DNA from 4 places in the Cronobacter sp. 153480017-3 genome. Region 1 is predicted to be linked to each of the others. Evidence: predicted binding sites of a transcription regulator. Region 1 holds the regulator's gene; each other region holds the start of a gene.
The links. Region 1 encodes CRP, which controls carbon source genes, mostly activating them, when cyclic AMP is high. Its sites were predicted from a motif close to ATGTGANNNNNNTCACAT; they were not measured.

Region 1 (6,000 bases):
GATTTTGTCGACCTGGCGTTTAGCGAAAACCCTGACCAGGCGCGTCATAAACCGCGTCTGGTGGTGTTTCACGGTCTGGAAGGCAGCCTGCACAGCCCTTACGCCCACGGCCTTATCCATGCGGCGAAAGCGCGCGGCTGGCTCGGCATGGTGATGCACTTTCGCGGCTGTAGCGGCGTGCCAAACAAACTGGGGCGCATCTATCATTCGGGCGAAACCGAAGACGGCACCTTTTTCCTGCGCTGGCTGGATGAGCGCTACGGCACCGTGCCGACAGCGGCGGTGGGCTATTCGCTCGGCGGCAATATGCTCGGCTGCCTGATGGCGGAGATTGACGCCAGCTTCCCGCTGACGGCAGGCGTGATTGTGTCCGCGCCGTTTATGCTCGAACACTGCTGCAACCATATGGAAAAAGGCTTTTCACGCTTTTATCAGTTCTATCTGCTGAACCTGCTGAAAGCCAACGCCACCCGCAAGCTGAAGGCCTGGCCCGGCACGCTGCCGATTGAACTCGCCCAGCTTAAGCGCCTGCGCCGCATCCGCGATTTCGATGATTTGATCACGTCGAAAATTCACGGCTTTAGCGATGCCGTCGATTACTATCGCCAGTGCAGCGCGATGCCGCGCCTCGCCAGCATCACCCGTCCGACGCTGATTATCCACGCCAAAGACGACCCGTTTATGGATCATCACGTGATCCCCGACACCACCACGCTGCCTGCTAATATTGAATATCAACTGACAGAGCATGGCGGTCACGTGGGCTTTGTCGGCGGCACGCTGCGTCAGCCCAAAATGTGGCTGGAACAGCGCATTCCTGACTGGTTAACGTCTTATCTGGACCGATAAATGATCATTCCCTGGCAAGAGATCGCGCCCGACACCCTGGAGCGCCTGATTGAAGCCTTCGTCTTGCGCGAAGGCACCGATTATGGTGAACATGAACGCTCGCTTGAGCAAAAGGTCGCCGACGTGCGGCGTCAGTTGCAAAGTGGCGAAGCCGTTCTGGTGTGGTCTGAGCTGCACGAAACGGTCAATATCATGCCGCGTTCGCAGTTTCGCGGTTAACGTTGCCAGGCGGAGCCTTGCCCCGCCGCTTCAGGGAGTTGTCTCGCTATGTCTGCCAAACATCCGGTTATCGCCGTCACAGGCTCCAGCGGCGCGGGAACCACCACCACCAGCCTCGCGTTTCGTAAAATTTTCGCCCAGCTGAATCTCCGTGCCGCCGAAGTGGAAGGCGACAGCTTTCACCGCTACACGCGCCCGGAAATGGACATGGCTATTCGCAAAGCGCGCGATCTTGGCCGCCATATCAGTTACTTCGGCCCGGAGGCGAACGATTTCGGCCTGCTGGAGCAAACCTTTGTGGAGTACGGGCTGACCGGCAAAGGACAGTCGCGTAAATATCTGCACACCTATGACGAAGCGGTGCCGTGGAATCAGGTGCCCGGCACGTTTACGCCGTGGCAGCCGCTGCCGGAGCCGACGGACGTGCTGTTTTACGAAGGGCTGCACGGTGGCGTGGTGACGCCGCAGCATGACGTGGCGAAGCATGTCGATCTGCTGGTGGGCGTGGTGCCTATCGTCAACCTGGAGTGGATACAGAAGCTCATCCGCGATACCAGCGAGCGCGGCCACTCGCGCGAGGCGGTGATGGATTCCGTGGTGCGCTCGATGGAAGATTACATTAACTACATCACGCCGCAGTTCTCACGCACCCATATTAACTTCCAGCGCGTGCCGACGGTGGACACCTCCAATCCGTTCGCCGCGAAAGGCATTCCGTCGCTTGATGAAAGCTTCGTGGTCATTCACTTCCGCAATCTGGATAACATCGATTATCCGTGGCTTTTGGCGATGCTGCAGGGCTCGTTTATCTCACATATCAATACGCTGGTGGTGCCGGGCGGGAAGATGGGGCTCGCGATGGAGCTTATTATGCTGCCGCTGGTGCAGCGGCTGATGGAAGGAAAACAGATAGCGTGACGGCGATGCCCGGTGGCGCTGCGCCTGCCGGGCCGTCCGTCATCTCATGACGCTTCAATCACTTCATACGAATGGGTGATATTGACCCCTTTGCCGAGCATCAGCGCCACTGAGCAATACTTCTCTGCCGACAGATCCACCGCGCGCGACACTGCCGCGTCTTTCAGGGCTTTGCCCGTCACCACAAAATGCAGATTGATATGCGTAAACAGACGCGGCGCTTCTTCGCGACGCTCTGACGTCAGCTTCACTTCGCAGTCGGTCACGTCGTGACGACCTTTTTGCAGAATAGAGACAACATCAATCGCGCTGCAGCCACCTGCGGCCATCAAAACCATTTCCATCGGGCTCGGCGCTTTGTCGCCAGAGTTGCCGTCCATCAGGATCTGATGCCCGGAGGCGGACTCGCCCAGGAAGGTTAACCCTTCCACCCATTTCACTCGTGCATGCATGTTAATCACTCCAGGCTATTCATTTTTCTGACAGATTACGCGCGCGCGACGTCAGAGGCAATGGAAGGGCGACCTGCGTCAAGCTGAAACGAGACAACAGGAGACACCTGAGAAAAGCTATGCTAAAACAGTCTGGATGCAGCGGCGATACATTGATGTTACGCATGTATGCAGAGGAGAAGATAATTTATCGGCTGCGACGTCCACGGACAGCCAACTTCCCAGGACTCGGGAAGATGATGAATGCAAAGCCAGACAGGGGTTACGCGCCCTGTCTTTGGAGCCAGTTTAAAACAGAGGATAACCGCGCATGGTGCTTGGCAAACCGCAAACAGACCCGACTCTTGAATGGTTCTTGTCACATTGCCACATTCATAAGTATCCATCTAAGAGCACGCTGATTCACCAGGGTGAAAAAGCGGAGACGCTGTATTACATCGTTAAAGGCTCAGTGGCAGTGCTGATCAAAGATGAAGAGGGCAAGGAGATGATCCTCTCGTACCTGAATCAGGGTGACTTCATCGGCGAACTGGGTTTGTTCGAGGAAGGTCAGGAACGCAGCGCCTGGGTTCGCGCTAAAACTGCCTGTGAAGTGGCTGAAATCTCCTACAAAAAATTCCGTCAGCTGATCCAGGTTAACCCGGATATTCTGATGCGTCTCTCCTCGCAGATGGCTCGCCGCCTGCAAGTTACCTCTGAGAAAGTGGGCAACCTCGCCTTCCTCGACGTGACTGGCCGCATCGCGCAGACCCTGCTGAATCTGGCGAAACAGCCGGACGCGATGACCCATCCGGACGGGATGCAGATCAAAATCACGCGTCAGGAAATCGGCCAGATCGTCGGCTGCTCCCGCGAAACCGTTGGCCGCATTCTGAAAATGCTCGAAGATCAAAACTTGATATCCGCCCACGGCAAAACCATCGTGGTTTACGGAACCCGCTAAAAAAGCAAAAAACGGCGTGTCGCTTCGGTAACACGCCGTTTTTGTATCTATACTTCTCCCCTATGTGGCGTCGTCTTATCTATCACCCTGAAATTAATTACGCTTTACGGCAAACGCTCATCTTAAGCCTGCCGGTGGCGGTCGGGTTGATGCTGGGCCATCTTCAACAAGGGTTGCTGTTCTCGCTCGTTCCCGCCTGCTGCAACATTGCCGGTCTCGATACCCCGCACAAACGCTTTTTTAAACGCTTGATCATCGGCGCATCGCTGTTTGCGCTGAGCAGTCTGGCGGTGCAGCTGTTGCTGCTGCAGTCTGTGCCGCTGCCGCTCATTCTGCTGATGCTGGCGCTGCTGCTTGGCGTGACGGCGGAAATCAGCCCGCTGCATGCGCGTCTGTTGCCCGCCTCGCTCATCGCGGCCATCTTTACGTTAAGCCTCGCCGGCAATATGCCCATCTGGCAGCCTATGCTGCTCTATGTGCTCGGCACGCTCTGGTATGGCGCGTTTAACGGTTTCTGGTTCTGGCTGTGGCGCGAGCAGCCGCTGCGTGAATCGTTAAGCCTGATTTATAAAAGCCTCGCCGACTACTGCGAAGCCAAATACAGCCTGCTGACGCGCCACACCGAGCCGGAACAGGCGCTGCCGCCGCTGCTGGTGCATCAGCAAAAAGTGGTGGATCAAATAAGCCAGTGCTATCAGCAGTTGCAGATGCTTTCCGCCACTAAGCAGAACGGTTACAAGCGCCTGCTGCGCACGTTTCAGGTGGCGCTGGATCTCCAGGAGCACATCTCGGTGTCGCTGCATCAGCCCGGCGAAGTGCAAAAACTGGTGGAGCGCAGCCACGCCGAAGCGGTGTTGCGCTGGACGGCGCAGACCGTCGCCACGCGGCTGCGCACGCTCTCTGACGACATTCTCTACCACCGCTATTCGCACCGCTTCTCGATGGATAAGCAGGTCGAGGCGCTGGCGAAAATCGCCCGCCAGCACCCGGATAACCCGGTTGGCCAGTTCTGCGAATACCATTTCAGCCGCATCGCACGCGTGCTGCGCACCCAGCGCCCGCTCTACGCCCGTGACCTGATGGACAGCGGTAAGCGCCGCCTGCCGCTGCTGCGGGCGCTGAAAAGCTATTTGTCGCTGAAATCCGCCGCGCTGCGCACCGCCGCGCGTCTGGGCGTGATGCTGGCGGCGGCGGGGTTGTTAGGGAGCGCCTTCCAGTTGCCGAAGCCGTACTGGATCCTGATGACGGTGCTGTTCGTCACCCAAAACGGCTATGGCGCGACGCGCGTGCGTATCCTGCACCGGGCGGGCGGCACGCTGGCGGGGCTGATTATCGCGGGCATCACGCTGCACCTGAAAGTGCCGCAGGGCTATACCCTGCTCGGCATGCTGCTAGTGACGTTAATCAGTTATCTGATAATCCGGCGACACTACGGCTGGGCGATGATTGGCTTTACCGTCACGGCGGTCTATTCGCTGCAAATCCTGACGCTCAACGGCGAGCAGTACATCGTGGCGCGCCTGATAGACACCCTGTCCGGCTGTCTTATCGCGTTCGGCGGCATGGTCTGGCTCTGGCCCCAGTGGCAAAGCGGCCTGCTGCGCCAGAACGCGCATGACGCGCTGGAGGCAGACCAGGAGGCGCTGCGCCTGATCCTGAGCGGCGACCCGCAACCCGGCCCGCTCGCCTGGCAGCGTATGCAGGTCAACCAGGCGCATAACGCGCTCTATAACTCGCTCAATCAGGCTATGCAGGAGCCCGGCTTTAACAGCCGTTATCTGGAGGATATGCGCCTGTGGGTGACGCACAGCCAGTTTATTGTCGAGCACATCAACGCGATAACGACGATGGCGCGCGAGCAAACCGCGCTGCCGCCAGAAACCGCAGCGCGCTACTTACAGGCGTGTGAGATTGCGCTACAGCGCTGCCAGCAGCGGCTTGAGCATGACGCGCCGGGCGATACGCAAAACGAGGCGGTACTGGAGGGCGAAGACGTCTTACCGGAAGGGGCACCGGGCGTGATGGAACATCATCTGCTGCGCATTCTCGATCACCTGCGCACCATGCATACCATCTCTTCCGTGGCGTGGCGTCAGCGCCCGCATCACGGGATCTGGCTCAGACGACGCCTGAGCCAGTCACCATGATTAGCCGTTGACCACGCGCGCGACGGCGCGCGCAAAGCGGGCCATGCCTTCGTCGATATCCGCGCGCTCCACCAGCAACGACGGCGCAAGACGCAGCACGTCCGGCCCGGCGTTCAGCACCATCACCCCTTCCGCCGCCGCGGCGTAGAGGAGATCGCGCGCGCGTCCGTGGAAGGCGGGCGTCAGCTCGGCACCGATCAGCAGGCCCATACCGCGAATATCGCTGAATAAGCCGTACTGCTCGCCAATCTGCGCCAGATGCTGTACGAACTGCTCGCGTTTATGCGCTACGCCGCCCAGCACCTCCGGAGTGTTGATGATATCAAACGCTTCGCCCGCCACCGCGCAGGCGAGCGGATTACCGCCGTAAGTGGAGCCGTGCGAGCCGACGTGAAACGCCGAGGCGATATCATGAGTGGTGAGCATCGCGCTAACCGGGAAGCCGCCGCCGAGCGCTTTGGCGCTGGTCAGG
Region 2 (6,000 bases), on a different contig from region 1:
GCCAGGTGAAGAAAGCGGGCGAGGCGATGGATGAAATTCTGACTGCTGTGCGCCAGGTGAACGATATTATGGGTGAAATCGCCAGCGCGTCCGGCGAGCAGAGCGATGGTATCAGTCAGGTGGGCATCGCAGTAAAAGAGATGGATGCTGTCACCCAGCAGAACGTACAACTGGTGCAGCAGTCCGTGCTGGCGTCAAACGATCTGGAGCGCCAGGCCACGCACCTGACCGAAGTGGTTGGCCTGTTCCGCCTGCGCGGACAGACGGCACGCGCGACGCCTGCCGCTGCAGCGCCGCTCGTGCGGCCCGCGCTGGCCGGCAGCGCCGCGCCAAAGGCAACAGCCACAGAAACCAACTGGGAAACCTTCTGACAAAACGGGCATGAAAGAAAACTGTGAGCACCACTCTATTTTTTAAAACAATATTTCATTTAATTTGAAAGTTTGTTTGGTGAATAGTATGGTTGACTCACAGTTTGCTATTCATAGCCTTTTCAGGAGAGAACCCAATGAAAATTGCACTGATGATGGAAAACAGTCAGGCGGCCAAAAACGCGATCATCTATAAAGAGCTGAAAGCGGTGGCGGATGAAAAAGCGTTCCCGGTGTATAACGTCGGCATGAGTGATGAGAACGATCATCATCTCACCTACATTCACCTCGGGATTATGGCGAGCATCCTGCTGAATTCCAGAGCGGTGGATTTTGTGGTGACTGGCTGCGGCACCGGGCAGGGCGCGCTGATGTCCCTGAATATTCATCCGGGCGTGGTGTGCGGCTACTGCATCGATCCGGCGGACGCGTTCCTGTTCGCGCAAATTAACAACGGTAACGCGCTGGCGCTGCCGTTCGCGAAAGGTTTTGGCTGGGGCGCGGAACTCAACGTGCGCTTTATCTTTGAAAAAGCGTTTACCGGGCGCAAAGGCGAGGGCTATCCGCCGGAGCGTAAAGAGCCGCAGGTGCGCAACGCGGGCATTCTGAACCAGGTGAAAGCCGCCGTGGTGAAAGAGAACTATCTCGATACCCTGCGCGCCATCGATCCTGAACTGGTGAAAACCGCTGTTTCCGGCGAGCGCTTCCAGCAGTGCTTCTTTGATAACTGCCAGGATAAATCCATCGAAGGTTTCGTGCGTGAAATTCTCGGCTGATAAGTCCTGATGAAACAGCCAGCCCGCGGGCTGGCTTTTTTACGCCCGTTTGCCGGAGACGCTGTGTCCGGCATGCGCGGCGAGGCGCAGCGTATCAAACATCCCCGCCAGGCTTATCAGCGCAATCATTACAAACGCCAGCCGGTAACCCGCGCCCGGAATATCGGCGCTTAAAACAGACGTACTTATTACCTCGCCAAGCCGGATGCCGATAGCGCCCAGCGTCACGCCAAGCCCGACGGCGAGCTGCGTGGCGGTGCTGAACAGCGTATTGGCGTAACTCATTTCGCCCGAAGGCACATCTGCAAAGGCCAGCGTGCTGATGCCGGTAAACTGAATCGAGCGAAACACGCCGCCCAGAAAAAGAATCAGCAGAATCAGCCACACCGGGGTCTGCGGCGTCAGCAGCGCGCAGGCGAGCAGCGCCAGCACGTTCAGCAGGCCGTTAATCAGCAGCAGTTTTTTAAACCCGAGCCAGCGGATAAGCGGTGTTGTGGCAGGTTTTATCGTCAGGTTACCTGCGAAAACTGCCAGCACCAGCAGCCCGGAGTGAAACGCGTCCATGCCGAAGCCCACCTGAAACAGCAGCGGCAACAGAAATGGCACAGCGCTGATCGACGCACGAAACAGCGAACCGCCGTACATCGTGACGCGAAATGTCGGTACGGCCATCGCATCAAGGCGGATCATCGGGAACGGCGCGCGGCGAAAATGGCGCAGCGCGAAGACCAGCGCCCCGCAGCCCGCCAGCAGCAGCGCGCCTGCGAGCAGGCCGTTTGATTCGCGCGCGGCCAGCATCTCCATCGCGCACACCAGCGCCACCATCGCCAGCGCGGTGGCGAGAAAACCGGGTGTATCAAACGGGCGGCGAACGTCATCGTGATTATCAGGAATAAGACGCCAGGCGAGCGCCATCGCGATAAGCCCGGCGGGCAGGTTAATAAAGAAAATCCAGCGCCAGTTCGCATAACTGGTAATAAACCCGCCGAGCGGCGGCCCGATAATGGGCGCCACCAGCGCGGGCCAGGTCAGCGTGGCGATAGCCGTAATCAACTGGTGTTTGGGTGTGACGCGCAGCACCGCGAGACGACCGACCGGAACCATCAGCGCGCCGCCCGCGCCCTGCAATACGCGCATCAGCACAAACATTTCAAGCGAGTTAGCCAGCCCGCACAGCACCGACGCGCCGGTAAAAATCCCCAGCGCCAGCGTAAACACCTTACGCGCACCGAAACGGTCGGCAATCCAGCCACTTGCCGGGATCAAGACCGCGAGCGTCAGCAGATAAGCGCTGATGCCAATATTCAGCGCGACCGCTTCGACACCGAAGGTGTGCGCCATCGTCGGCAGGGCAGTCGCTATCACCGTACCGTCGAGGAACTCCATAAAGAACGCGCCCGCCACCAGCAGCGCGGCGGGAGAGACGCCGCCTGCGCTGGCTTTCGCCATGTTCTGCCCCATACCCGCTCCCTAAAATTTTTTTATAAAAATTAATCAAATTGCACAAGCGTTAAGTGCCGGAAATGAAAGCAATTTGTTAACATTCAGTTCATTTTCATTAACAGCGTGGCGTGATTTTAATCACAAAATGGTTGATTTTTGTGATGCGGGTCATATTATTGGCGGGTAGCAACACGCTAACCAGAATGAATAAAACCGGAGCACGCCATGAAACTGCGTAAAATCCTTAAAAGCATGTTTGAAAATTACTGCAAAACCTTCAAAGACGTTCCGCCAGCCGGGATGTTCTGATAAAAAACCTGCCGCTGGCAGGTTTTTTTATGTCCGCATTTCTTGTTATACCCGCCATTGCCTCGTTCTGAAACCCTTAGTGCTGATTTATGAAATGGTGGTTCATTTTGAAACCTTCAGCGTGCCAGGTTCGCAATTGCCGGGCTTTGCCGCTACTATGTGCGCCTTCACGCTAAGGAGAATGCAATGTCCCAATCCCTCACTGCCGAAGATGAACTGGTTTCCGACGTCGTCGCCTGCCAGTTGGTGATTAAACAGATCCTGGACGTTATCGACGTCATCGCGCCGGTAGAAGTGCGCGACAAAATGGCGAGCCAGCTGAAAAGCATCGATTTCTCCGGCCATCCTTCCGCCGATCCGGTGACGCTGCGCGCCATTCAGAAAGCGGTGGCGCTGATTGAGCTGCGCTTCACCCCGCAGAACGAAGCGCACTAAGCAAAACGGCCCCGCGGGGCCGTTTTCAGTTAAAAAATCCCATCCAGGCGCAGGCGAACAGCCACAGCGCCATCAGCCGTTGAAAGCGCACCAGCGATGCCGGGCTGCGAAACACCCGCTGCACGCCGCTGCCAAGCCAGGCCCAGGCGGCGAGGCACAGCAGCGAAATCACAAGAAAGCCCAGTGCCTGAAACGAAAGTGTGGTGAGCGCGCGGCCGCTGTGCGGCGCGAAGACCGTCACGACCGCCATCGCCATCATCCAGGTTTTCGGGTTAATCAGCTGTAATGCCGCCGCCGCGCCGGCGCCAAACGGTTTGCTCGCCTCGCCCGAGAGCGAGACCGCGGGTGAACGGAACAGCTGCCAGCTCATCCACGTCAGCCACAGCGCGCCAGCAAGCGCCATCAGACGCGCAAGCCAGGGGGCATGGCGCAGCGCTTCACCCGGCCCGACGCCGCACATCAGCACAATAGCGCTGGAGGCCAGGCACGCGCCGACAACCGCGGGCAGCGTCGCGCGGGTGCCGTAACGCTGGCTGTTGGAGAGAATCAGAATATTGGTCGGCCCCGGCGTAATCGAGGCCACAAAAGCGAAGAATAAAAAAGGCAGTTGTTGTGTAAGCAGGCTCATAGCATCTCCCGTTGTCTGAGCCTTTATCCTGCGTGACTCAGGCGCTGGCGTCTGGAAGATTCGTGCAGAGTTTGCGGTAGTGGGCGGGCGATAGCCGATAGGCGCGCTGGAACCAGCGCCCCAGATGGCTTTGATCGGCGAAACCGAGCGCCGCCGCCACGTCCACAGGCGTCATGCCGCGCGCAAGCATCGCTCTGGCGCGGGCGAGGCGCAGTTGCACCAGCCAGGCGTGGGGTGCCATACCAAAGGCGTGCTTGAACGTGCGCGACAGCGTAAAGCGGTCGGTGCCGAGCGCCTGTGCCAGTTCCGCCAGCCCGATATTCTCACCGAGATGCGCATACAGATAATCACGGGCGCGCTGCGCCATCTGCGCGTCGCGAATTTCACCTGGCAGCCGTTTGCGCCACTGGCACTGGTGCGTGAGCTGGCTTAACAGGTTATCCATCACGCCCTGCTGCACAATGCGCATTTCATCGTGATGCAGCGCGGTGAATGTCGAGGCAATCGCCTGTACCAGCGCGGGCTCACGGGCGATGGTGCGGGCGAAGTATAGCTCGTAGCTGTCCGGCACGGCGGCGTAGAGCCCGCCGAGCGTTTCCCGCAGCCAGCGTTCATCGAGATAAAACGTGAGATAGGTAAAGCCGCCCGCCAGCGGCGCGTCGCCGTCATGGGTTTCGCCAGGCTCCAGCAGAAACGCCGCACCCGGCGTGCTCTGGTGACGCTCACGGCGACAGTGAAACTGCTGGGTACCGGCGAGCGTCATGCCCACCAGATAGCTGTCGTGCCAGTGCGGATCGTAAGCGTGGCCTTCAAAATGGGCGCGGATGGTTTCGATGCCGGTGTCAGCGTGCTGACGTAATTCAATCCAGTCTTTAGCCATAGCGTCTCCTGTGAAAGGAAACTCTAGCATAACGAGTCTTTAACAAAAGTCTGGAAGATTTGTGCAGGCGGCCCGCAGACCGCCCTGTTTGAGACGCATCAGAAGAAGAGTTGCACCAGCAGATAGCTGGCAGCGCAGGCGCAGCTGACGCCAATCAGCCCCGGCAGGATAAAGCTGTGGTTTAAAATGAATTTGCCGATGCGCGTGGTGCCGGAGCGGTCAAAACCGATGCAGGCGAGGTCGCTTGGATAGGTCGGCAGCACGAAATAGCCGTAAGAGGCCGGGAAAAACGCCACCAGCATTTTCGGCTCGACGCCCAGCATCAGCCCCATCGGTGCGACCGCGGTCAGCGCCGCCGCCTGGCTGTTCACCAGTTTAGAAACCAGAAACAGCACGATCGCGTAGGTCCAGGGGTGGCTTTTCACCACGCCTTCCAGCGCCAGTTTCAGCTCGTTTAAATGCGCCTGGAAAAAGGTGTCGCTCATCCACGCCACGCCAAACACCGAGAAAATCGCCACCATCCCGGCTTTAAACACCGCACCGCTGGAAATGGACGCCGCGTTCACTTTGCAGACGACGAGCATCACCGCGCCTGCAATCAGCATCATCATCTGGATAACCAGATTCATGGAGAGCGGGGTGATGTTGCCTTTCACCTCAAATGCCGGACGCAGCGCGGGGATCGCGCCGAGCAGCACCACCAGCGCAATGGCGGCGAAGAAAATCCACGTGGACCACCAGGCGTGTTTGTCAAAGCGCTGATTCATCAGCGTTTCGCTGCCGCCATAGAGGTATTCACGCTGTTTCGGGTCGCGCAGACGCGCCTGGAACGCCTCGTCGTCTTTTAAATCTTTACCGCGCCGCAGGCTCCAGAGCGCGGCGACCAGCACGCCGAAGAGCGACGCCGGTACGGAAACCGCGAGAATTTCCAGAATGCTCCATGCCTCGCCAACGCCATGCTGCGCGCCGAGAATCGACACCAGTGATACCACGGCGACCGACACCGGCGAGGCGGTAATCGCCATTTGTGAGGCGACGGACGCCACGGCCATCGGGCGTTCCGGGCGTATGTCTTTCTTCAGCGCGATGTCGGCAATAATCGGGAACATGGTGTAGACCACATGCCCTGTGCCGCACAGAAACGTCAGCGTCCAGGTG
Region 3 (6,000 bases), on a different contig from region 1:
AAGGCCGGTGCGCACCACGTCAATAATGCGCTGCGCCGCCGGATAGTTACCGTGGGTTTTTTGATGCGTTTTCTGGGTCACCATGCGAAACAGCAGCGCGCGGCCAATCGGGCCTGCGAGCAAACGCTCGCGAACCGGCAGACGGCGCGGCGCGGGACGGCGCTTTTTCGCCAGTTCGGCAGCGGCTTCCAGCAAAATAGATTGCGGCACCACATCATCCACCAGCCCGGCTTTCAGCGCCTGACGCGGCCTCAGCTGTTTGCCCGCAAGGATCATCTCAAGCGCGGTGCTGATGCCAACGAGGCGCGGCAACCGCTGCGTGCCGCCGGAGCCCGGCAGCAGCCCAAGCTGCACTTCCGGCAGCCCGAGCAGCGTTTTCACATCATCGGTACAGATGCGGCTGTGGCAGGCAAGCGCCAGCTCCAGCCCGCCGCCGAGGCACGCGCCATGAATAGCCGCCACCACATGCACCGGCAGCGCGTGGATCTCCGCCATGATCTGCTGGCCCTGGCTTGCCAGCGCTTCGGCCTCCTGCGCGCTCTGGCAGTGCGCAATCATGTTGATATCCGCACCGGCGATAAAGTTATCCGGCTTGGCGGAGATAAATACCACGCCCGCGAGATCGCGGTTTTCCCGCAGCGTTTTGACAATCGCGCGGACGTCGCGGGCAAACTCCGCCTTCAGCGTGTTCATTTTCTCGCCCGGCACGTCGATGGTGACCACCGCAACATTGTCCGGGCGCATCTGTAAATTAAATGCGGATGTCGATTCCATTATTCGGCCTCCAGTACCATTGCCGCGCCGAGCCCGCCCGCCGCGCAGGCGGTGACCAGCCCGAAACCGCCGCCGCGGCGGCGCAGTTCATTGAGCGTCTGGGTGATCATTCGCGCGCCGGTGGCCGCGAACGGGTGCCCGTAAGCGATAGAGCCGCCGAGCACGTTAAATTTGCTCTCATCCACCTCACCGGTAGCCTGGCTGCGGCCCAGCACCTCGCGGGCGAAGCGGTCGCTCGCCATCAGCTTCAGGTTGGTGAGCGTTTGCGAGGCGAACGCCTCATGCATATCAATAAGCGTGAGATCGGCCATCGTCAGTCCGGCGCGCTCGAGCGCCAGCGGGGTCGACCAGGCCGGGCCCAGCAGCATGTCCTGCCAGACATCGACCGCGGTAAAAGCGTAGCTGCGCAGATAGCCGAGCGGCGTCAGGCCAAGCTCGCGGGCGCGGGATTCCGTCATCAGAATGACCGCCGCCGCGCCGTCGGTGAGCGGCGTGCTGTTCGCGGCGGTCACGGTGCCGTGTTTACGGTCAAATGCCGGGCGCAGTTTCGCGTAATCGGCCAGCGACGAAGTTTTGCGGATGTTGTTGTCTTCGCTGAGCGGCTCGCGGTACGGCGGCGTGTAAGCGGTCATCACTTCTTCACGCAATTTGCCTTCCGCCCACGCCTGCGCCGCCAGCTGGTGCGAACGATGCGCCAGCGCGTCCTGCTGTTCGCGGGTGATGCCGTGCGTTTTCGCCATCTGCTCGGCGGTGTCGCCCATGCGAAGCCCGGTGGAATATTCCGCCACGGCGGGCGGCACCGGCAGCAGGTCACGCAGACGCAGGCGCGAGAAGAGCTTCAGTCGCTGTCCGGCGGTGCGGGCTTTATTCGCGTCCACCAGCGTGCGCGCCAGTTTTTTACTGACGCCAATCGGCAGCACGGAGGAGGAATCGGCCCCGCCGGCGATCCCGGCGCGGATAGTGCCCGCCATCAGGCTTTCGGCGACGTTCGCCACCGCCTGGAAACTGGTGGCGCAGGCACGGCTAACGCTGTAGGCGTCGGTATGGACGCTCATGCCGGTGCCGAGCACAATTTCGCGCGCGATGTTGGGCGCTTCCGGCATCTGCACCACCTGGCCGAAAACAAGCTGTTCAATGACTTCAGGCGGGATTTCGCTGCGGGCCAGCAGTTCGCCGACCACCATTTTACCGAGATCGACCGCCGGAACGCCGTGGTACGCCGTTGCCTGACGGGCGAAAGGCGTGCGCAATCCACTGACAATGGCAATGCGATCCCCCTGCCGGGTGACCAGCGGTAGTGCCTGACTCATAACGTTCCCCTGTGAAAAGGCTAAAGATGAATTAAGTGGTCTGACCTGATAACAGTTTTAACCAGAATTTTACATTCAGCCAATCACATAAAGGAAAAATTGCGAGGCAAAACACGAATTACGTAACAAGAAATGCGCCCCGGAGTGCCGGGGCGTAAGCGGAGGGATTAACGCAGACCTAACTGGAAAATAACGGTTTCCGCCTGGCAGGCGAAAACAAAATCGATATCCAGACGCACGCCGTCGGCTTCTTCCGTAAAGCGCGGTGTGATCTGGCACGGCTCAGATTCGACTTCACGCGCTTTGGCGGTGAGGGCCGCGAGCGTGGCTTCGGCGTCGGCGCGGTTTTCAAACACGCGGCTGTAAGAGGCGACGCAGTCGGTATTATCAATAATGGTGCCTACATCAATACAGCAGCAAACCGGGGTTTCATCAGCACTGCATTTGGTCATGGTGATTTCCTCTGTATTTCCTGAAAAGGGATAAGGCTATTTTACGCCCCGCGCCGCCACCGCTCTACCTGTTCTTCCCGTTTACGCTTATAAGTGACCGAAATCACACTTAAAAATGATCTAAAACAATAATCACCAGATTGATGAATTTCTGAACCCCAAAATTTTGCTAAACGGATCGCGTTTCTTAGATCACAATTGAAAAAACTTATAAACATACTTGCAACATCTCTGCTGGTCGGACCTATACTCTCGCCACTGGTCTGATTTCCATGCCGTACCTCAGACCCTACACTCCGCGCTCCTGTTACGTCACGTAACATTATTTGAATAAAAATAAATGGATGAGGTTATGGTCATGCGCCAGAAAACCCTGTTTACCAAATCTGCTTTAGCAGTCGCAGTGGCAATCGTGTCTTCTCAGGCCTGGTCCGCAGGTTTCCAGTTAAACGAATTCTCTGCCTCCGGTCTGGGCCGCGCCTATTCCGGGGAAGGCGCTATTGCGGATGACGCGGGCAACGTCAGCCGTAACCCGGCGCTGATTACCATGTTCGATCGCCCGACATTCTCCGGCGGCGCGATTTTCGTCGACCCGGATGTGAATGTGTCTGGCCGTTCCCCGACGGGACGTAGCCTTAACGCCGATAACATCGCGCCGACCGCCTGGGTGCCGAACCTGCACTTTGTCGCGCCGATCAACGAGCAGTTTGGCTGGGGGGCGTCCGTCACCTCCAACTACGGCCTCGCCACCGAATATAGCAACAGCTATGCCGCAGGTTCTGTCGGCGGTAAAACCGATCTCGAAACGCTCAACCTGAACCTCAGCGGCGCGTATCGTCTCGATAACCACTGGAGCTTCGGCCTGGGCTTCGACGCCGTGTATGCGCGCGCCAAGATCGAGCGTTACGCGGGCGATCTGCCGCAAATCATCGCAGGCGGCTTACCGGGACTCGTGCAGTCCGGCAAGATCGATCCACAGACAGCGGCACAGCTTGGCGCGGCTGCAGGCGGTATTAACAGCGACACCCAGATTGCGCACCTGAAGGGCGACGAGTGGGGCTTTGGCTGGAATGCCGGTATCCTGTATGAACTGGATAAGAACAACCGCTACTCCCTGACCTACCGCTCTGAAGTGAAAATCGACTTCGACGGCGACTATAAGAGCAGCCTGCCGGCAGCCCTTAACCCTGTTAACGCCGCGCTGGGCCTCGGCCTGCCTTACGGCACGGGTGGCAGAACCACCGGCGGCTCGCTGACCCTGAACCTGCCTGAAATGTGGGAAGTGTCTGGTTATAACCGTATCGCGCCGCAGTGGGCGATTCACTACAGCCTGACCTACACCAGCTGGAGCCAGTTCCAGGAGCTGAAAGCGACCAACAGCAACGGCGACACCCTGTTTAAGAAAGAAGAGAAATATAAAGACGCGTACCGCATCGCTCTCGGCACCACCTATTATATGGACGACAACTGGACCTTCCGTACCGGTATCGCCTTTGATGACAGCCCGGTGCCAGAGCAGCAGCGCTCTATTTCCATTCCTGACCAGGACCGTCTGTGGCTGAGCGCCGGTACCACTTACGCCTTCAATGAAGACGCCTCTGTCGATGCCGGTGTTTCTTACATGCACGGCCAGCACGTGGAATTCACCGAAGGCCCGTACACCTTCAAATCTGAAGGTAAAGCGTGGCTGTATGGCGTGAACTTTAACTACCGTTTCTGATTGCTCTGTCACGACAAAGGCGAGCTGCGGCTCGCCTTTTTTATTGCGCCTTATCGTTCGGAAATAAAAAAGCGAGCCTCGGCCCGCTTTTTTTATTTACCTTAAGAATGATCGCATCCGGCGTCTTATTCCGAATCGATATCCTTGAGATCGCCTTCGATCGCCTGCGCGTTCGGGTTTTCATTTGGCTTAAGCTTACCGCCGTTGGCGATAAAGTCGTGACGCTGGAAATAGGCCTCACGCACCAGAATGTAAGGATCGGAAGACTGGCGCAGCAGGCCGTCGGAATCGAGCAGTTGCGCGCGGGTCTCAACGCCTTCCACCGCCCATTTGCCGAGCGACAGCGGCCAGGTCAGCCAGGAGAGAACCGGATAAGTGGTGTCCGCCATATCGCCGACATCTTCACGCAGCGTAAAGCTGCCGTAGAACGGCAACTGCACATACGGCCCGTAACCGACGCCATAGGTGCCAAGCGTGCTGCCGAAACGGTGCGGCTCTTCGCGCTGCAGTTTCGGGTTCGCCATACCGGCCACGTCGATGAAACCGCCCATCCCCAGCAGGGTGTTCAGGAAGAAACGGGTAAAGTGCACCATCCCCTGGTAGGGGTCGCCCTGCAGAAATTTATTAAGCATTGAGGCGGGTTCTTCAAGGTTGCTGGTGAAGTTGCCCAGCCCGTTGCGCGCCGGTTGTGGCACGTAGTCGCGCCAGGCAACAGCCACCGGGCGCAGCACATAAGGGTCCACCACGTCATAGTTAAAAGTAAACATGGTGCGGTTGAACCCTTCAAAGGGGTCGGAACGCCCTTGCTGCGGCTCTGATGAACTGGCGCAGCCCACTAAAAGCGTGGCCGCCAGCGCAAGCCCGGTAAGGCGAAAGTTCATAGCAGTCTCCCTGTAAATGGTAACTAACCCGCTCCTGATGGCGAAGGTGCGACCAGGACGTCCACCGGCGCTGCCGGGTTGAGCGTGGTGAAGCGGCGCTCGCCTGTCCAGTCTCCGGGTTGTACGGCCGCGTTGCCGTCCCGGGAAATATGCACCTTCACAATGCCCTGCGTGACGTGTTCAAGCCCCCTGTCCGGGAGCATCGCGTCAGCGTCATCAAGCGTAATTGTCAGCGGAAAATGACCCAGCGGCAATTTTTTCACCAACACCGGTACGTTTGATGCGCCATCCGTCACGCTGATAAAGAGTATCCCTTTATCTGGCAAGGCTTTTTTCGAAACGGGTGAGAGCGTGATTTTAACAGCCAGTCTCGCGTTGTCCATGCCGCTGTCCACGCGCGCCTGCGCAATGCCGCGCACGACCGCCGCACGGCGCGCATCGTCCGGCGGCAGGCGCGTCAGCATCGACTGCCAGATGGCAATCGCCTCCGTATAGCGCTGCTGGCGAAACGCGCTGAAGGCAAGCAGCCCCTGCGCGCGCAGATTATCAGGTGCCTGCGCCGCGACGTCTTTTAGCATTTGCTCGCCGAGGCGGTTATCGTCCGGCTGCGGCGAGCGCGCCAGCACTTCAGCATAGTCGAGCCGCGCTTCGATGCTTTGCGAATTGAGCTGCCAGGCGCGTTTAAACGCTTCTGTGGCGGTATCGGCGTTATTGAGCACCATACCGATGCGCCCTAGCATCGCCCAGCCCGCGCCGTTGCCGGGCTCTTCCTGCAAACGCGTGCGCAGCCCAAGCCCGAGGCGCGTCAGCTCCTCCACCGTGAGCGGTGTTGCGTGCGGATCCATCACGCGCGCCACCAGTGA
Region 4 (6,000 bases), on a different contig from region 1:
GCATCAACGAACAAACGGGTCAGCCAAACGCTGGCCCGTTTTTGTTTAACTTTAATGCATAAAAATTGATGCACATCAAATTTGGTATGACCAATGCACCGTTCATGTTATGCTCATATCTGTTGTGAGCCGGGTTGCTAAACTATTGTTAATTAAAAGCTATTTTTAATAACTTTGAATTAACAATTAGTTAAACACTTTAAGGGGGTCACGTTGACTACGCCATTAAGAAAGATCGTTATCGTGGGCGGCGGCGCCGGCGGACTGGAGCTCGCAACGCAGCTCGGTCACAAACTGGGCCGTGGCAAAAAAGCGAAAGTCACGCTGGTGGATCGCAACCATAGTCACCTGTGGAAGCCGCTGCTGCATGAAGTGGCAACCGGTTCGCTGGATGAAGGCGTCGACGCGCTGAGCTATCTGGCGCACGCGCGCAACCACGGTTTCCAGTTCCAGCTCGGTTCGGTGGTGGATATCAACCGCGAAGCCAAAACCATTACGCTTGCTGAACTGCGTGATGAAAAAGGCGAGCTGCTGGTGGCCGAGCGTAAAGTGCCGTATGACACGCTGATCATGGCGCTCGGCAGTACCTCTAACGACTTCAACACGCCGGGCGTGAAAGATCACTGCATCTTCCTCGACAACCCGCATCAGGCGCGCCGTTTCCATCAGGAAATGCTCAACCTGTTCCTGAAATATTCCGCTAACCTGGGCGCTAACGGCAAAGTCAACATCGCGATTGTCGGTGGCGGCGCGACGGGCGTTGAGCTTTCCGCTGAGCTGCATAACGCGGTGAAACAGCTGCACAGCTACGGTTACAAAGGGCTGACCAACGAAGCGCTGAACGTGACGCTGGTGGAGGCGGGCGAACGTATTCTGCCTGCGCTGCCGCCGCGCATCTCCAGTGCGGCGCATAATGAGCTGACCAAACTCGGCGTGCGCGTGCTCACCAATACCATGGTGACCAGCGCGCAGGAAGATGGGCTTAACACCAAAGACGGCGAATTTATCCAGGCTGATCTGATGGTCTGGGCGGCGGGCATCAAAGCGCCGGATTTCATGAAAGAGATTGGCGGGCTGGAAACCAACCGCATCAATCAGCTGGTGGTGGAGCAGACGCTGCAAACCACGCGCGACCCGGATATCTTCGCCATTGGCGATTGCGCCTCCTGCCCGCGCCCGGAGGGCGGCTTCGTCCCGCCGCGCGCCCAGGCCGCGCACCAGATGGCTTCCTGCGCGCTGGATAACATCCTGGCGCAGATCAAAGGCAAGCCGCTTAAGCCGTATGTCTACAAAGACAAAGGCTCGCTGGTGTCACTGTCGAAATTCTCGACGGTCGGCAGCCTGATGGGTAACCTGATGCGCGGCTCAATGATGATTGAAGGGCGCATCGCGCGCTTTGTCTACATCTCGCTGTACCGCATGCACCAGATTGCGCTGCACGGTTACTTTAAAACCGGGCTGATGATGCTGGTAGGCAGCATTAACCGCGTGATCCGACCGCGCCTCAAGCTGCACTAAGTTCAGCCTCCGCCTCTGTCATACAGGGGCGGATGTCATTTTGTTTCCGTCATATTTCCCCTCAGACAACTCTCAATCCGCTGATCCACCCCACGTTATCCTGTTTTTTGAGTCGTTTTCCGATATCCACTCTGTGGCCTTAATTGCAAAATTGTTACTAATTGCACAGCCGGGAGGAATTCCTGTGAATAAATCAATGTTAGCGGGTATTGGTATCGGGGTAGCAGCTGCGCTGGGCGTAGCGGCGGTGGCCAGTCTGAATGTTTTCAGCACTTCGCCAAAGTATGCCCAGGTGGTTTCTGCCACCCCTATCAAAGAGACGGTGAAAACGCCGCGTCAGGAGTGCCGTAACGTCACTGTCACGCATCGCCGTCCGGTTCAGGATGAAAATCGCCTGACCGGCTCGGTACTGGGTGCGGTCGCAGGCGGCGTTATCGGCCATCAGTTTGGCGGCGGACGCGGCAGAGACGTCGCGACGGTGGTGGGGGCGCTCGGCGGTGGTTATGCGGGCAACCAGATCCAGGGCCACCTGCAGGAAGGCGATACCTACACCACAACGCAGCAGCGCTGCAAAACGGTGTATGACAAATCAGAGAAAATGCTGGGTTACGATGTGACATACCGCATCGGGGAAGAGCAGGGCAAAATCCGTATGGATAACGACCCGGGTAGCCGTATCCCGCTGGACAGCAACGGACAGCTGGTTCTGAATCAGAAAACCTGAAAATAAAATAGCTTCACATCATTATTGCCCCTCTTGCACTCAGGCGGAGGGGCTTTTTTTTGGTTTTTTGCAGGTGAATAACAACCAGAAAACCTAACAGGAAAACGCTCATGCCTGACAAAATGCAGGCATGAGCGTCGGAAAACCATTACATAGCATTGTGTTGTCTGAATAAGATAAAACCAGTTATCAGCACTGAGAGAAACGCAAAAAGAATAGAACCACCGCAGAACAACCAAAGGCCAAATAACAATGTTATTACTATTAACACCTTAAATAATGGTAATAGCAAAGCCATGTTCATCTTCCTTCTGTAGGTGTATAGCCAAAACGCGTCTCGTGTCGTCCATCTGTGAAACTCGATACACCACGGATACTGTGTGGAAAAACGTCCTCGTCCCTGCACGGCCCCGTCTTCATGACGTAAATCGCTCCTGTTCTAATAATTGGTGGTGCTAATTAATTAGCACACGAATAATCATTTCTTTAACGGTAAAAGAGTAGCTATTCTGGAGGATATATTTGCCAGTTTTTACCTATTAATGATCGTCAGAAAAAGAGATCCAGAAGGAATATGGTATTCATTGCGGTTATATGTGAAGGGTGAGCGGCGGGTACCGCTCACGAAGGGAGAGAATTGCTTTACAGCAGATGCGGCCACAACCGCATAGTCATATTCACAATCTCAATTAATTCTTCCTGCGTCGCGCCTTCACGGGCACTGACAGACATGCCGTGGACCAGGCAACTGATAAAGCGCACCAGCGCAGGCAAATTGCAGTTTTCCGGGATTTCCTTTTGCGCCTGACGTTCACTGAAGAACCGCAGCAAAATGGCCTCACGTTGCGTATTACGCGCTTTCAGCGTGGCGGCGATCTCCTCTGACGAGGCGGCCAGCGCAGCGGAGGTGGTGACCATAAAACAGCCAGCGGGCGTCTCTTTGCTGGCGAAGCAACGTGCCACCGCGCATAGATAATCGTGCAGCGCTTCGTCGACGCGTTTTTCGGCGTGAAACAGCAGGGTTTCCTGCTGCTGTGCGAAACGCGCGATATAGCGATCGAGCACAGCCCGGAACAAGCCCTCTTTATTGGTGAACTCCGCATACAGCGTGGGTGCCTTGGCGCCAGTCGCTTCGACCAGGTGCGCAAGTGACGTCGCTTCGTATCCGTGTTGCCAGAATAGTGCCATGGCCTTATCAAGCGCCGCTTCCCTGTCGAACACTTTTGGTCGGCCACGGCTTTTTTTAGCGCCACTGTGGGCTTCTGTAGTCATAGTGCCGTTTAACCTCTTTATGTAAACCTGCCCTCAAAATACCCCTTTTTGCCCCCGCAGTACCAGCAAAACCGCGCTGCAGGTGCGCCACAGGCGACGTGACAGGCGTTTAAGTGATTAAAATAACGATCGTTAAAAATTATATTGACACGTGACGCAGATCACAACTATCATTTATCTATCGATCGTTAATTAAATAAATATTAACGACCACGTAACTAAATCCGCATTACAAAAGAAAGGGTACCCACATGAAAACCGTTAAAGCACTGTTCGCCGCCGCTGTACTGAGTTCGTTGTCGTTTGCAAGCGTCGCTGCCGTTGAGGTGCAGTCCACCCCGGCAGGTCAACAAAAAGCGGGCACCATCTCTGCGACCGCAGGGACTAACCTGTCTTCGCTGGAAGCCGAGCTTGCGCAGAAAGCTGACGATATGGGCGCAAAATCGTTCCGTATCACCTCTGTTAACGGCCCGAATAATCTGCACGGCACCGCTGTCATCTATAAATAAGCCGTCAAGATCACCTGTTAAAAGGCCCTGTCTCCGGACAGGGCCTTTTTTGTTTCAGATGGCGTCGCTGGCAGGCGCTGGCGGGTGAGCAGTGACGTTAACCGGTATGCCGGAGCGCAGTCGCAGCGCCTGTTCCATCACCTCGCGGTCGGTTTGCTCTGCGGCTTCAAAAGTTTTGAGCGTCGCGTTAAGAGTTATCGGCAGCGTTTTCGGGTCATCCTCAATGCGCTTTGAGAGCGGCTGATGGACTTCAACAAACCGACGCCCGTCCGGCTCGACAGACGCTTTCACTGGCGCGTTGATGATATTGACGCGCGTGCCGACCGGCACTGCGCTGAACAGGTGTTTGATGTCGTCATCGCGCAGACGGATACAGCCCGAGCTGACGCGCATTCCGATACCGAAATCCGCATTCGTGCCGTGCAGCAGATAGACGCCGCCGTAAGCTGCAAGGCGAATGGCGTGATGGCCCATCGGGTTGTCCGGCCCGGCAGGCATCACGGCCGGTAAATCGATCCCTTGTGCTTTATAACGTGCGCGAATATTGGCCGTCGGCGTCCAGGTCGGGTTGGCGCGCTTTTGCGATACCGTGGTCTGCATGTTTGGCGTGAGCGTGTCGCCGTCAAGCTGGCCGATGCCAATCGGGTAGACGGTCACTGTGTTCTCGCCCGGCGCAAAATAGTAGAGCCGCAGCTCGGCAAGATTAATCAGAATGCCTTCGCGCGGGGCGTCCGGCAGCAGCATCTGGCGCGGAATGGTCAGCACGCTACCCGCGCGCGGCACATACGGATCAACGCCTAGATTTGCCTGCAACAGCGCCAGAAACCCGACGTTATAGCGTTTGGCGATCGCCTCCAGCGAGCCGCCGTCGTCCGCCACCGTGTGGTAGAGGGTTTCGCCAATCAACCGGCTGCCTGGTGCGGGGAGAGGGTAAGTATTCGCCAGCGCCTGGCTTGCGCCAAACGTCATGCCAGCGACAAGCGCCAGCCATGACAGCCAGCGAGAAAAACGCGCGTGTTCTCTTTTCATTTACAGATCCCAAAGGCGGAGAAGTTTTTGTAATACATAGATAAAGAGAGAAGTATGGCGGGGCTTCGTCCAGGGAAACCCTGGACGATTGCAAAGGATTGTAAAGTTACGCCCCGCGCGGGGGCGTCAAGGATTTAAGGCAGCGAGTGTTCGGCGAGTTGCGCCATAAACTGACGCACCCATTCCATTCGGGTTTTCCGCTCATCCAGCTCGCGGAAGAATTTCAGGCGCGTCGGCCCGTCGAGACGGTAATGCTGTGGCTCTTTTTGCAGCAGGCCGATAAGCCAGCCCGGATCGACATGATTTTTCTCGGCAAACTCGATGGTGCCGCCTTTCTCGTTAGCCTCAATTTTACGCACGCCAAGCTTCTGCGCCTGCTGGCGCAGGGCCGCGATATCCAGCAGATTGCGCGCCGGGTCCGGCAGCAGGCCAAAGCGGTCAATAAGCTCCACTTTGATCTCTTCAAGCTCCTGCTCTTTTTTGGCGCTGGCGATGCGCTTATAGAACGACAGGCGCGTGTTCACATCCGGGATAAACGCCTCCGGCAGTAGCGACGGCATCCGCAGTTCCACTTCCGTCTGCTGACTGGTGAGATCTTCAAGCGACGGCTCGCGCCCGGCTTTCAGCGCGTCCACCGCGTTTTCCAGAAGCTCCATATAGAGTGAGAAGCCGATGGTTTCCATCTGGCCGCTCTGATCTTCGCCCAGCAGCTCGCCCGCGCCGCGAATTTCCAGATCGTGCGTCGCGAGCGCAAAGCCCGCGCCGAGATCTTCCAGCGACGCGATCGCCTCAAGACGCTTCTGCGCGTCGGTGGTCATCGCCTTCGGCGGCGGCGTCAGCAGCCACGCATACGCCTGATGATGCGAACGCCCGACGCGGCCGCGCAGCTGGTGCAGCTGGGCGAGACCAAAATGATCGGCGCGCTCGATGATAATGGTATTGGCGGTC

Region 2: azuC (stress response protein AzuC) is a predicted target of CRP. The motif match lies at 2,747-2,764, and genes of this name have one in related genera.
Region 3: ACUW6V_RS14485 (YfcZ/YiiS family protein) is a predicted target of CRP. The motif match lies at 2,628-2,645, and genes of this name have one in related genera.
Region 4: bhsA (multiple stress resistance protein BhsA) is a predicted target of CRP. The motif match lies at 3,664-3,681, and genes of this name have one in related genera.

Annotation. Positions count from the first base shown of each region.
Region 1 covers NZ_JBSEYN010000004.1:45,424-51,423, forward strand. Annotated here, with positions in the region: gene ACUW6V_RS11010 (hydrolase) at 1-849, shown strand, start outside; gene ACUW6V_RS11015 (YheU family protein) at 850-1,068, shown strand; gene ACUW6V_RS11020 (phosphoribulokinase) at 1,117-1,986, shown strand; gene ACUW6V_RS11025 (OsmC family protein) at 2,031-2,438, opposite strand; gene crp (cAMP-activated global transcriptional regulator CRP) at 2,749-3,381, shown strand; gene ACUW6V_RS11035 (YccS/YhfK family putative transporter) at 3,444-5,528, shown strand; gene argD (bifunctional acetylornithine/succinyldiaminopimelate transaminase) at 5,529-6,000, opposite strand, start outside.
Region 2 covers NZ_JBSEYN010000001.1:634,447-640,446, reverse strand. Annotated here, with positions in the region: gene ACUW6V_RS03130 (methyl-accepting chemotaxis protein) at 1-371, shown strand, start outside; gene ACUW6V_RS03125 (RpiB/LacA/LacB family sugar-phosphate isomerase) at 509-1,147, shown strand; gene ACUW6V_RS03120 (MFS transporter) at 1,187-2,608, opposite strand; gene azuC (stress response protein AzuC) at 2,816-2,899, shown strand; gene ACUW6V_RS03110 (DUF2766 family protein) at 3,086-3,334, shown strand; gene ACUW6V_RS03105 (LysE family translocator) at 3,360-3,962, opposite strand; gene ACUW6V_RS03100 (AraC family transcriptional regulator) at 4,000-4,842, opposite strand; gene ACUW6V_RS03095 (anaerobic C4-dicarboxylate transporter) at 4,941-6,000, opposite strand, start outside.
Region 3 covers NZ_JBSEYN010000006.1:114,399-120,398, forward strand. Annotated here, with positions in the region: gene fadJ (fatty acid oxidation complex subunit alpha FadJ) at 1-774, opposite strand, end outside; gene fadI (acetyl-CoA C-acyltransferase FadI) at 774-2,084, opposite strand; gene ACUW6V_RS14485 (YfcZ/YiiS family protein) at 2,252-2,536, opposite strand; gene fadL (long-chain fatty acid transporter FadL) at 2,895-4,256, shown strand; gene mlaA (phospholipid-binding lipoprotein MlaA) at 4,382-5,137, opposite strand; gene ccmI (c-type cytochrome biogenesis protein CcmI) at 5,161-6,000, opposite strand, start outside.
Region 4 covers NZ_JBSEYN010000002.1:546,332-552,331, forward strand. Annotated here, with positions in the region: gene ACUW6V_RS07010 (NAD(P)/FAD-dependent oxidoreductase) at 214-1,518, shown strand; gene ACUW6V_RS07015 (glycine zipper 2TM domain-containing protein) at 1,703-2,242, shown strand; gene ACUW6V_RS07020 (TetR/AcrR family transcriptional regulator) at 2,885-3,514, opposite strand; gene bhsA (multiple stress resistance protein BhsA) at 3,766-4,023, shown strand; gene ldtC (L,D-transpeptidase LdtC) at 4,078-5,052, opposite strand; gene mfd (transcription-repair coupling factor) at 5,187-6,000, opposite strand, start outside.